DNA from 3 places in the Pseudoalteromonas sp. SR44-2 genome. Region 2 is predicted to be linked to each of the others. Evidence: predicted binding sites of a transcription regulator. Region 2 holds the regulator's gene; each other region holds the start of a gene.
What was found. The regulator ArgR, encoded in region 2, controls arginine synthesis, uptake and breakdown. The targets are predictions, from matches to a motif close to ANTGAATANNTATTCANT.
Positions count from the first base shown of each region.

Region 1: the regulator ArgR is predicted to act here: its motif matches at 1,994-2,011, upstream of argC (N-acetyl-gamma-glutamyl-phosphate reductase).
Region 3: the regulator ArgR is predicted to act here: its motif matches at 2,108-2,125, upstream of H5115_RS01725 (arginase family protein).

Region 1 covers NZ_JACJDW010000004.1:98,757-103,052, reverse strand. Annotated here, with positions in the region: gene H5115_RS03840 (ornithine carbamoyltransferase) at 1-58, opposite strand, end outside; gene argB (acetylglutamate kinase) at 66-833, opposite strand; gene argC (N-acetyl-gamma-glutamyl-phosphate reductase) at 834-1,844, opposite strand; gene argE (acetylornithine deacetylase) at 2,068-3,219, shown strand; gene H5115_RS03820 (hypothetical protein) at 3,270-4,202, opposite strand; gene radA (DNA repair protein RadA) at 4,278-4,296, opposite strand, start outside.
Region 2 covers NZ_JACJDW010000009.1:63,694-67,989, forward strand. Annotated here, with positions in the region: gene H5115_RS07680 (ABC transporter ATP-binding protein) at 1-349, shown strand, start outside; gene H5115_RS07685 (Dyp-type peroxidase) at 398-1,297, shown strand; gene argR (transcriptional regulator ArgR) at 1,305-1,772, opposite strand; gene mdh (malate dehydrogenase) at 1,998-2,930, shown strand; gene ispB (octaprenyl diphosphate synthase) at 3,178-4,149, opposite strand.
Region 3 covers NZ_JACJDW010000002.1:101,677-105,972, forward strand. Annotated here, with positions in the region: gene H5115_RS01720 (transporter substrate-binding domain-containing protein) at 137-826, opposite strand; gene H5115_RS01725 (arginase family protein) at 956-2,065, opposite strand; gene udp (uridine phosphorylase) at 2,520-3,275, shown strand; gene cdd (cytidine deaminase) at 3,366-4,292, opposite strand.

The DNA of each region.
Region 1 (4,296 bases), on a different contig from region 2:
ATAAATTAAGTGCGCCTTCTTGGTCTAACTCTAAACCCGTTAAAAAATTCTCAAACATAATAAACCTATGGTGTAATCTTAGTTCCGACATGCTCGCCTTGTAGCAGAGCAGTTAACTTTTCTGGCTTTTGCCAGCTGGAAATATACACACCGCGTCGTAAATGTTGGGCAGCGTGAAGGCTGGTCTTAACTTTGACCTCCATCCCGCCCACAATTACTCCATTTGTAATTAAAGTATCAATGTGTTTTGTGTCAAGTTGATGTAACGGCTGTTTATTTTCGTCAAGCACTGCTTCAACATCCGTCATAAAAATAAGCTCAGCATTTAAGTTACTAGCAATAGCCGCTGCTGCTTCATCTGCATTTACGTTGTACCAAAGCCCTTGCTCATCAAAGCCTATAGAGCTAACAATGGGTAGGCGACCGATTTTAAGTAAATCATTAACAATAGAATCGTCGTTGCTTTTACATTTACCCACTAAGCAAAGCGCTTTTAGCTTTTGAGTGGCAGTAACACCTGCCTCAAAAAGACTTAAGCCAACAGGCTTGTGCCCAGCACTAATAGCTTGAGTCATTAATTGTTTATTAGCGCAACCTGCGAGTGCTCCGACTATATAAGGCATTTGCTCTGCTGGGCTAATACGTAATCCTTGGTGTTTAGCACTGGCAAAACCCGCTTGTTTTAACCATGTATCAACTAAAGCGCCACCGCCATGTACAATGACAAATTCATCATTTGTTTGCTCATTTAATACATCAAACAACGCCTTTGCTGCATTTTCTGTATTAAGTACTGCACCACCTAGTTTAATTACCCACGTTTTTTTACTCATTTAAAACGCTCCTTTTAATCCAGTGGTATGATCTAAATTCATAGAAATATTAATACACTGCAAAGCTTGTCCAGCAGCGCCTTTTAATAAGTTATCAATAGCAGACATCACAATTAACTGCGTTCCTTGTTGCTGCCAGCCAATATCAACAAATGGCTGCTTAGCTACACCTTTAATTGAAGGTACTTTATCGCCTAATAAACGAATTAATGGCTCGCTTGAAAGTACTTGATAAGCCGATGCAACGTTTTCCTTGGTAACGCCTGGCTTAAGCTGTACATAAATAGTTTCTAAAATACCGCGCGGAAAATTACCTAAGTGCGGTGTAAACAACACTTTGTGGCCAAGGTGTTGTTCAATTTCAGGGCCGTGGCGATGGTTAAACAAACCATAAGGTGCAAGCGACACTTCACAAAAATGTGTTCCTACACTAGCTTTACGCCCTGCGCCTGTAACGCCCGAAACCGCATTAATAATAATACTTTCGCTGCTCAATAAGCCTGCTTGCTTAAGCGGTTTTAGCGCATTAAGCGCTGCTGTTGGGTAACAACCTGCAACAGCAATTAGCTTTGCATTAGCGATAGCATCATGGTTCCACTCAGCTAGACCGTAAGCCGCTTCATTTAAAAGCTCTGGATGTTGATGCTCAAAACCATAGTAAGTAACGTAGTCGTCATTGCTTGCTAAACGATAGCCACCAGATAAATCAAATACCTTTTTACCCATAGCTAAAAATTGCGGCGCTAGATCAACACTTACTTTGTGATCGGTACATAAGCATACGTAATCAGCATCACTTTGAATGTCATCAAAAGCTGATACGCTAAGAGGAAGTAAAGGGCAGTCTAGTAAGCCAAGGTGCTCCGGGTATAAATCACTTAGCAATTTATTTTTATCTAAGCTACCCTCTGATACATAACAGCCTGTTAAAGTTAAGTTTGGATGCTTAGCAACTAAACTTGCTAACTCTGCGCCGCTGTATCCGCTTGCGCCAATAATCACTACATTCATTTGTTACTCGTTATCTTAAAATTAATTACTACTTATCTATAATGTTCGCTTAAACTAGCTTAGACGCTAATTAAGTCTTTTTTATTAATGAATTTTGATTATCGTCGCATTATTTTCATGGCGTTACTTTAATATATTTATGCTTAAAAAGTGAATTGATATTCATCATAAATACTTTTATATTGTTATGCAATTAAATTGAATAATAATTTTGGATTTTTTTATGCCTTTGCCTTCGTTTATTTCCATGTACCAACAATTGATTGCAGCCCCTTCTATTAGTGCTATTGAAGACAACCTGTGTATGAGCAATAAAAACGTAATCGAACTCCTAGCCAGTTGGTGCGAAACAATCGGTTTTACGTGTGAAATTATAGAATTAGAAGGAGGTAAAGGGCGCTATAATTTATTAGCAAAACGCGGAGAAGGTGATGGCGGATTAATGCTAGCTGGTCATACCGACACAGTGCCTTTTGATGACAGTCGTTGGAATCATAATCCATTTAAACTTACCGAACTCGATAACAAATTGTATGGGCTAGGAAGTATTGATATGAAAGGCTTTTTTGCTTTTGTATTACAAGCGATTAGTGAACTTGATGAAAAGCAGCAAACTCAGCCTATTTTAATTCTTGCTACCGCCGACGAAGAAACAACGATGGCTGGTGCACAACAAATATGTAAGCACCCGAATTTAAAACCTGCGCGTTGTATAATAGGCGAACCTACTGATATGACGCCAGTATTTATGCATAAAGGCCATATGAGTACAGCAATAAGAGTGGTTGGTCGCTCTGGGCATAGCTCCGATCCCGAACGTGGTCTTAACGCCATTGAAGTAATGCATAAAGTGATTACAAAATTGATGATCTTAAAAGAACAATTAAAGCATAAGTATTCAATAAACCACTTCGAAATCCCTTACCCAACATTAAACTTAGGTAATATTCATGGCGGCGATAACGCGAATAGAATTTGTGGTTGCTGTGAAATGCATATAGATATGCGCCCATTACCAGGTTTAAGTGTACAAGAACTACAAGCATTAGTACTCGATGCAACGAAAGAGATAAATCAGCAATACCCAAATGCGGTGAGCGTTATTGATTTACATGAACCAATACCGGCATTTAGTGGTAGCACCGACAGTGCTTTAGTAAAAATGGCTGAAAAAATAGCGGGGCAAAAAGCGGTCGCGGTAAATTACTGCACTGAAGCGCCGTTTATCCAGCAACTCGGTTGTGAAACGATTGTAATGGGCCCAGGCTCAATTAACCAAGCACACCAGCCTGATGAATTTTTAGCGATGGAAAAAATAAAACCATCACAACAAGTAATCACTGATCTTATAAAAGCAAATTGCTTTAGCGAATAAGATTACAATAAAGGCCCCAATTGGCGCCTTTATTAATACAGAACTAAGGCCTAATCACCTTTAACTTCTAAGTTAATAAACTTAACTAGTTCTTCAGGTTGCCCTACTAGCATCATAACTTGTTGGTTAATTTCCATCATAGTTTTACCTTCAGGTAGCTTTGCAGACACACTGAATGAATTTAAACCTTTCGCAAAGCTGGTTAAAGCCTCTGCAATATCTTCAGTTACAGGAGCTTGTTGTAACTGTTGCTCTAGCGTCATTTCCATTTGCTCAAGCGTCATACCTTGCTTTTCAAGCTCGCTTGAGAGTAAATCTTTTAATTTACCTTGGTTATTTAAGGCAAAGCTAACATTACGCGGCTCTAATTTACTCATTGCTTGCATAACAAGTGTTTGCTGCTGTAATTCTTGTTCATACGTCAGCGGTTGATCACCGGCTTCTTGCTGCGCCTTGCTAATAGCCAATGAAGCATCCATTAACGCTTTTGAATTAGCTAAACCCATATCCATATTAAAACTAACAATGTCTTTTGCATCAAGTTTAACTACTACATCACTATTGCCAGACTCTTCATCGTAATCAAGTGATGAATGTAAGTCGTAACTTGCCGACGCTAACATTTCGTTTGTATCAGCTGGTAATTTTGATACGAAGCTTTTATCAAACTGAAAGCTTTTTACATCAAATGATGTATGTGGTGATATTTTATCCGGCTCGTAGCCAGTTATTTCAATGCTTTGAATATTAGCAACATTGTCACCTTCAGGGCTTATTACTTCCATGTTTGTTATTTCTACACTCTTTGAAATAACACTTGCCGATAAACCAGCGTATTTAAATGTAGCGCCAGTTTGCTCGCTTACTAAAGCAAGTTGCTTATCTACTTTTGCACGCACTTCTTGAGTTGCTACGTAGTTTGCGTAACTAACACCACCCACGCCTGCGGCCACAAGAGCTGCAACTATAACTAATTTTTTCATGTCATTTCCTTATTTAATTCTTTCTATAAAGTGTCTCAACTTAAGAGTAACACTGAAGAACATCACCGATAAGTGTTAATTAATCAAACTAAGT
Region 2 (4,296 bases):
GTTTCTGGGTCAGGGCATATACTTAAGCGCAGAAGTGTTAACCGCAACTGAATATAAAACACCATTTGGTTTAGTCGAATCTTATGTTGAGAGTAAGCATAATGTAAGTGCAGGGCTTATATATGTGCGCCCTCATCAAATAGAATTAGTGGCAGATAACCAAAGTGACAAATTCAGCAAGCGAGCTACAATCATAAGTCGTCGCTTTATTGGTTCGGCGTATGTTTATTCGCTTGTTATTGATGAACAAGAAATTGAAGTTGCTGCACAATATGGCCAGTCATTTGAAAATAATGATCAGGTTATAATAAAAATAAAACCTCACACGGTGAATTTTTTCGAATCGTAATTAATTTGTTATTCGCTGTGTTTTTATCTGTAAAACTAAGGAATAACAATGGCGCAAGCGCAATCAGGGATTTGTGCTGAAGCAAACTTACACGGTTTGCACTTATTTTTTAATGTGTTTGATGGTCAAGACGAATCACTTCGCGCAAAGTTAAAACAAGTAAGCGCTATAGAAGAAGAGTTTAGCGATCAATTTTCAGAATCAATGCTCTCTTGTATGGTTGCTATTGGTGCGCAATACTGGCCGCATATCCTCCCTGAATACATTCCAAGCGAATTACAGAGCTTTCCCAATATAACCCATAGCGATCACCAAATGAGCGTACAACCGTGCGATTTATTTGTGCAAATTCGCTCTGACCGTGAAGACGTTAACCATTTATTTGCGCTGCAAATTTTAAAATTATTTGCCCCCGATGTAGAGCTGGTGGAGCAAATTCGGAATTTTCGCTTTTTAGATGGTCGTGATTTTAACGGTTTTATTTATGGTGGCGACACCGCACATGGAAGAAAAAAGCGCGCTACGGCTTTAATCAGCAACCCTGATAGCTTTGAAGATCAGGGGAGTTATATTCATGTTCAGCGTTATAAACATGATTTAACTATGTGGCAGCATTTATCATTGAGTGAGCAAGAGCAAATAATGGGACGTACGCGTCTTGATAACACGCTAATTACCCCAGCGATCGAAACCAGCCATGCTTCGCGAAGTGAGCTAAAAGACGAAGACGGACAACCGCTACTATTAAATCAAAGCATGCCTTATGGCGACGTGTATGAGCAGGGAATGTTATCAATTACATGCGCTTGTACGGGCACCGCATTTGAAAAAGTACTTAATAGTCGTTTAGGGGAAGGGGATTGCTACGACCACTGGCTTGATTTTACTCAAGCCGATATGGGCTCTGCTTTCTTTGCACCTTCAATAGGGTTTTTAAAACAAATTTAATTTGCTATTAAACCGTATCAAATAAAATGCGAACGCGTTCAAGTGTTACATCTATTTCAGATATTTTAGCAGGAGCGATAAAAATAGTATCGTCGCCTGCAATTGTTCCTAGTACGCCATCTGCTTTACCTAATGAATCTAATAAACGTGCAATAAGCTGAGCAGCACCTGGGCTGGTACGAATGATGATCATCATTTCGTTGTGCATAATGTCGATTACTAATTGGCGTAATGGGCTTTTAGCCGTAGGTACACCCATTTCAGCAGGTAAGCAGTAAACCATTTCTTGTTTGGCATTACGTGTGCGTACAGCGCCAAACTTACTTAACATGCGTGATACTTTACTTTGGCTTATATTGTCAAAACCTTGATCTTTTAACGCATCAACTATTTCGCCTTGAGAGCCAAAATTTTCTTCTTTTAATAGTGATTTAAATGCTTTTACCAGTGCTTCTTGTTTATCTTGTGGTTGCATAGTCTTTATTCGTTTTTGTTATTTATGCCGCAAATTCTACACAAAAATGAATAATTATGCAGCAGTTGTTTAGTTAACTTGCCAGTTTGATGCGTTAAATCACATAAGTTTACGACTATGGTCGAAAATATACTTGAAATAGACAGGATAAATTTGTTTTTAGTCGCTAATTTCATTATCTTAAGAGCCACAAATGTTTCCTACCTCAAATTACGGAGAATTCCAATGAAAGTTGCTGTATTAGGTGCTGCAGGCGGTATCGGCCAAGCGTTGTCTTTATTATTAAAAACAGGCTTACCAGCTGGCTCTGAATTATCACTTTATGATGTTGCACCAGTAGTACCAGGTGTTGCGGTTGACCTTTCTCACATCCCAACAGATGTTAAAGTTGCAGGCTTTGGCGCAGACGATTTAAATAAAGCGCTTGAAGGCTCTGACATCGTTCTTATCCCAGCGGGTATGCCGCGTAAACCAGGTATGGATCGTGCTGATTTATTCAATGTAAATGCTGGCATCATCAAAACGTTAGCAGAAGGCATTGTTGCCAGCTGTCCTAAAGCGTTAGTAGGTATTATTACTAACCCAGTAAATGGCACAGTTCCAATTGTTGCTGAAGTATTCAAAAAAGCAGGTACTTACGACGCTAAACGCGTATTCGGTATTACTACGCTTGACGTTATTCGTTCAGAAGCATTTGTTGCTGAACTTAAAGGCGTAGACGTAGCAACTGTAAAAGTACCAGTAATTGGTGGTCACTCAGGCACAACTATTCTGCCTCTACTTTCTCAAGTTGAAGGTGTTTCTTTCACTGATGAAGAAGTTGCTGCACTTACTCCACGTATCCAAAATGCGGGTACTGAAGTTGTAAATGCTAAAGCAGGCGGTGGTTCAGCTACGCTATCTATGGGTGCTGCTGCAGCTCGTTTTTGTATGTCTTTAGTTAAAGGCCTACAAGGTGAAGAAGTTGTAGATTACGCTTACGTTGCTGTTGAAAATGGCGATGCAGAGTACTTTGCACATCCAGTACGTTTAGGTAAAAACGGAGTAGAAGAAATTCTTTCTTACGGCGAACTAAGCGCATTTGAAACAAAAGCAAAAAATGACATGCTTGAAACTCTGAAAAAAGACATCAAAGAAGGTGTTGATTTCATGGCGTAATAGCCGGTTTGAGCGATACCAATAGCATTAAATAAATGAGCAGTTATTACGATGGATAAATAGCTCGTTAGCAAGGCAAATACTACGATGTATAGTTGTTCTATATAAATAATATTTAACGCAGCTAATGAGTTATTTAGCCCGAAAGAATGCTTAATGTTTTGATAAAATTGGTATATAAAAAAGCCTGCATTTGCAGGCTTTTTTATTGCTCAGAATTAATGTCACACTGTGTAACTAGTTAAAACTAGTGGTCGCGGTCAACCGCAATACGGGCAAGGCTTATAAGTGCTTGCTTATAGTCAGACTCAGCTAAAAAGTCTAAACAGGCAATGGCTTTTTCGGCCTCAAGCTCTGCTTTTTGCATTGTAAACTCAAGCGCATTAGTTTGTTTTAGTGCAGTTAAAATTTCCTCTAAATGCTCCATACCATTACTGTGCTCTATTGCATCACGAATAAGCTGTGTTTGCTGCTCGCTACCATGTTGCATAGCATAAATAAGCGGAAGGGTTGGTTTGCCTTCAGCTAAATCATCGCCAATGTTTTTACCTAGCTGCTCAGCATCTGCATTGTAATCGAGTACGTCATCTACTAGTTGAAACGCAGTACCTAAATGCATACCGTATAGGTTTAGTGCATCAAGTGTCGCTTGGTCTTGCTCTGTGATAATGGCAGCAAGGCCTGTAGCTGCTTCAAATAATTTAGCCGTTTTAGAGTAAATAACCTGCATATAGCTGGCTTCAGTCGTATCTGGGTCATTGCAGTTCATCAGCTGCAATACTTCACCTTCAGCAATAATGTTTGTTGCATCGGCAAGTACTTGCATAATCTGCATTTTTCCAAGGCCAACCATAAGCTGAAATGAGCGAGTGTAAATAAAGTCACCAACCAATACGCTAGCAGCATTACCAAATTCAGCATTTGCTGTAGGCGTGCCACGTCGTAAGTTTGATTCATCTACAACATCATCATGCAATAGCGTTGCTGTATGGATAAACTCAACAATTGTTGCAAGTGTTATGTGATCTTTACCCTGATAACCGAGCGCTTTGGCTGCTAAAATAGCCAGCATTGGACGAACGCGTTTGCCGCCACTGCTAACTATATATAAACCAAGCTGATTAACTAACGCCACATCTGAGCGCATTTGCGCATGTATAAGTTGATTGACGTCATTCATATCGCTTTCGATTAACGCCTGGATAGCTTTTATATCCATTGATCTCCGAGCCAATTTTTATGTGTGAACGGCGCAGATTGTACAACAAAAAATGCACTAGCTCGATATTTTGTGACGATTGATTGAAAAAACACTATTAAAGTACTTAATTTAGACTGAATTAGCCAAGATAACTGATTAATTGAT
Region 3 (4,296 bases), on a different contig from region 2:
ATAAGTTAGCGCTTTTTTAAACAAAAAGCAGCTGGATTATAATCGGTTTTTTAAACGCAGCAATTTATATTTACGAAATATATTTAAGCTATTAATTTTCAATTATTTAAGAGGTAAAACAGTGAGTTTAAAGTGCTTAAATTTTATTAAAGGCAACTTTTAATTGAGAAACTAAAGCCGGATCCATATTTATATTACAGGCAAAAAATAACGGAGACTGAGTTGTATTTAAATCAAGTAATGGTTCTAGTAACTCAAGCTTAGGCTCTGTTTTAACTCGATAGTTAAATTGCTTTTTGTTGAGGATAACAAAATCAAGTATATGGTGACGAGTGCTTATGAGTTTATCTATTTTATCTAGGCTATCGATGAGTAATAAATGCTTGCTTTCACTAAAGCCCCTTTCAAGCAAATAATGATGACTAAAGTTATCACGCAGTACTGCTATTTTGTATTTTTTAGCATCATTGAGAGTGTTTAACTTTATACCTCTGGATTTTAGACCATAAATGGCAGAGTCAAAGCTTTCCAGTTCACCTACCCAGTTAAACTTACTTTCTCTATTAGGTAATCGAACAATCGAAAATATACAGGTGTTTTTATCGCGTAGCGCTGCATTGTAGGATATAGCCCAACTATGCGCCAACATAGTGTAGTTTATACCTGTACCTTCTAGCGCTTTATGAACTTTATCGACAGAGCGGCCGACGAGTTTGTTATCTTCATTAATATACTGAAAGTCCGGAAATACTTCCGTTACTATTGTAATTTCAGCTGCATCAACTTTAATACAGCTAATGAACAATAAAAAGATCAACAATTTCATCTAGCGAGGCCTCAACTAACTCATTATATGTATTTAATAAATATAGCTGAGGCTTTATGAACTGCTAGTTTTTAGTCATGTAATGCACACTTATACGCTGATAGTGCTAGTATTTATAGCTTCTACAGCTTACTTGTTCATTGCACTAATTAAAAAGGCTGAAATTTTAGCGCCTTCTCTAAGTGTAGTTTCTGAGCTTGATTGACCAACTAAAGAGCTGTCGGTGAATGGCGCTATCTCCATCATATCTGCACCCGTAATCGGGAACTCATCCGCAATGGCTGATAAAATATCAAGCGCATGCTGAGGCGTTAAACCGTGATGCTCTGGCGTACCTGTGGCGGATGCAAATTCAGCATCAAGTGCATCAATATCAAAGCTTACGTATATTTCATCAACGTTATCGGCTTTTAACTGTGCAATAGCGTCGGCAGCAACCGCTGCTGCGCCGCGTTCAATGATTTCATGTGCCCAGTGCTGTTTAACACCAAAAGTATTTTCCCAATGCGCTTTAGGCTTGCCACTTGAGCGAATACCAAATTGTATTAAATGATGCGGCGCCGGTAAAAACTCTAGTATATGTGTACACCACGAGCCAAAACATAAATCAATACCTAAGCGCTCCACAAGTAAATCGGTATGCGCGTCAAAGTGAATAATAGCCGTGCGCTTACCTTGCTCACGTTTTGCTTTTAAGTACGCTTTAGTAAGTGGGTAACTAATTGAGTGATCGCCACCAATACCAAATATACCTTTATCTTTAAACGTTGCGTAAAAACTGTCGCACACATCTTCAGTGATTGATAATGGGCTTACGTAATAGTCGTTATCTTCATCACCATATAAGGCTTTTTGGCAATTAGAAATGGTTGCATCATTTAGGTATTTGTCATGAAGTAAATGTGGGATTACACGTACATCACCTAAATCAAACGAATGACACTGAGGTTGCTGATCAATTAAAGCTGAGCGCACAAACAACGGCCCCCAGTTTGCGCCGCGTAAAATACCACCGCCACAGTCTGAACTAATACCTAACATAACGGCTTTATGTGGTGAGTTTGGTAATTCGTTTAAAGACTCGCGCCACAAGTTATCAACGTTTTCAGTTTGTCCGTAAAGTTTATTACGCAGTGCGGCTTTGCGCTCTTTTGCAGTATTTACTGTGTATACGCCATCGCCCGGTGCGCACAAACAGTGCTCAACTTTGTTTTTAAATGCTTCAAATTGTGTGCTCATAATAAACTCCTTCGGTTTTTATTCTGTACGTAGCTAATTACTTTTGAGTAGTTATGCAAAATCACTAAAAATGCCTAAACTTCAAATAAATGCCACTTCGCTAAATAAGTCAGTGCTTAATATAAGTAAACACGTTAGTTTTTACGTGTTCACTACAAATTTAAGTAATTGAATTTATTTGATATTAATGAAAATCTGTAATCATTCATTTAATCGTAGTTACGCGCTTGAGTGATACTTATTATGTCTGCTTGAACATGTCAACAGCGCAACAAGGCTACGTATATAAGTACTTGAGTGAATATTCATAGTTGGTGAATAAATCAAATTAGCCCTTAAAATTATTAAGGCTTTATTGGAAGAGTTAAGATAAAACGGACAATCGTCCTGTACTTGATAAACGTTTCTAGCAATCATGCTAGATTGACAACAAATTATTATAAAAGGCTTAGCTATGGAAAAGGTATTTCACTTAGGACTATGTATTGACGATCTTAAAGGTGCAAAACTTGCGATTGTACCGGGCGATCCAGATCGTGCAGCACGTATTTCACAATTCCTAGACAACCCAACCTGCCTTGCTCAAACTCGCGAGTTTCATGTTTATTTAGGTCAATTAAACGGCCACTCTGTGGTTATATGTTCTACAGGTATTGGTGGTCCATCTACGTCGATTGCAGTAGAAGAATTAGCACAACTTGGCGTGCGTAAATTTTTACGTATTGGTACAACCGGTGCAATTCAGCCACACATTAACGAAGGCGAAATTTTAATTAGCCAAGCGTCTGTACGTTTAGATGGAGCTAGCCAACATTTTGCACCACTTAGCTACCCTGCTGTATCTGACTTTTATGCGACACAAGCTATGGTACAAGCATGTAAAAACCTAAATATCGATTTTCATATTGGTATTACTGCATCAAGCGATACATTCTACCCAGGGCAAGAGCGTTACGATACGCACTCTGGTTACGTTCCTAAATCACTACAAGGTAGCTGCGAAGAGTGGCAAAAATTGGGCGTGATGAACTACGAAATGGAATCGGCAACATTATTTACTATGTGTGCAGCCCTTGGATTACAAGCAGCATGTGTAGCAGGCGTACTTGTTAACCGTACTCGCCAAGAAATACCAAATGTAGACCACGGTGAAATTGAGCGTAAATCTGTAGCAGTAGTATTAGAAGCAGCTAAAGTATTACTTGATTAATACAGGTTATAGCAGTCAGTGAGTTAATTCGATAGAATGACTCGCTTTAATAAAGCACAGCTCTGGCTGTGCTTTATTGTATGCAAGCCACTATTTAAGTGGTGCGCTAATTACTTTAAGTGCAGGTAAATGCGTAAAACTGGCAAGTACAGCTTTTGCCACTTGCGACTGGTTTTCACGACCCGCTGTTTCGAGCAATGTAATTCCCTTCACCGAACTTTCGTTAAAGCTAAGCCCAGCCAAAAAGAACTGGCTTAGTGCACTTTGTAGTGGCGATAAACTTGGACTGTAAGCTGCATTTTCGGCGTAACTTCCGTAAAAATCACCATCACTAAATGTACTTATTTTTACGGCGCTAAAGTTGTGGCTGTAAGGCACATACGCATTAAGTGCAAAACGCGCAAGGGTTTCATCAAGGCCATCAAAGCTAAAATTACCTTGCTGTGGTTTTGGGTTAAATAAGCTAAATTCGTTACCTAAATCGGTAGGTCCAAATGAATGCGGCAGTAATTCAGCAAGTTTAAATTGCTGATCAGGAAGTAAAATATCAAACTCTTTCGCATCAGCTAGTTCGTTCATAAACTGGCGACAATACCCACAAGGCGCATCGCTAATAGCAATTTTAACTATTTTTTTAGCGCCGTTTAACCATGCGTTATTTATAGCCGATTGCTCTGCATGAACCACTAAACTCAATGCTTGATGATCAAACTCTACATTTGCACCAAAGTAAAAGTTTACCTCACCCTTTTCATCAAGCGCTTTAACAATTGCGCCTACATGAAAATCTGACACTGGCGCAACGGCATACTCAGAAGCTAAAGGCACTAAACCTTGTAGTAATACATCATCAGACACATTGAGTTGCGCGCATAACGCTTTAATATTATTAGAATTTAATATGCCACGTTGTGATTTTAATTGACTACGTAATGACGCTGTTTGCGCTACGCTTAATATGAAGTGCGAATTTGTAAGTGCTGTATCTTGCTGTACAGTAAAAGTTGCTGAAGCCATAATA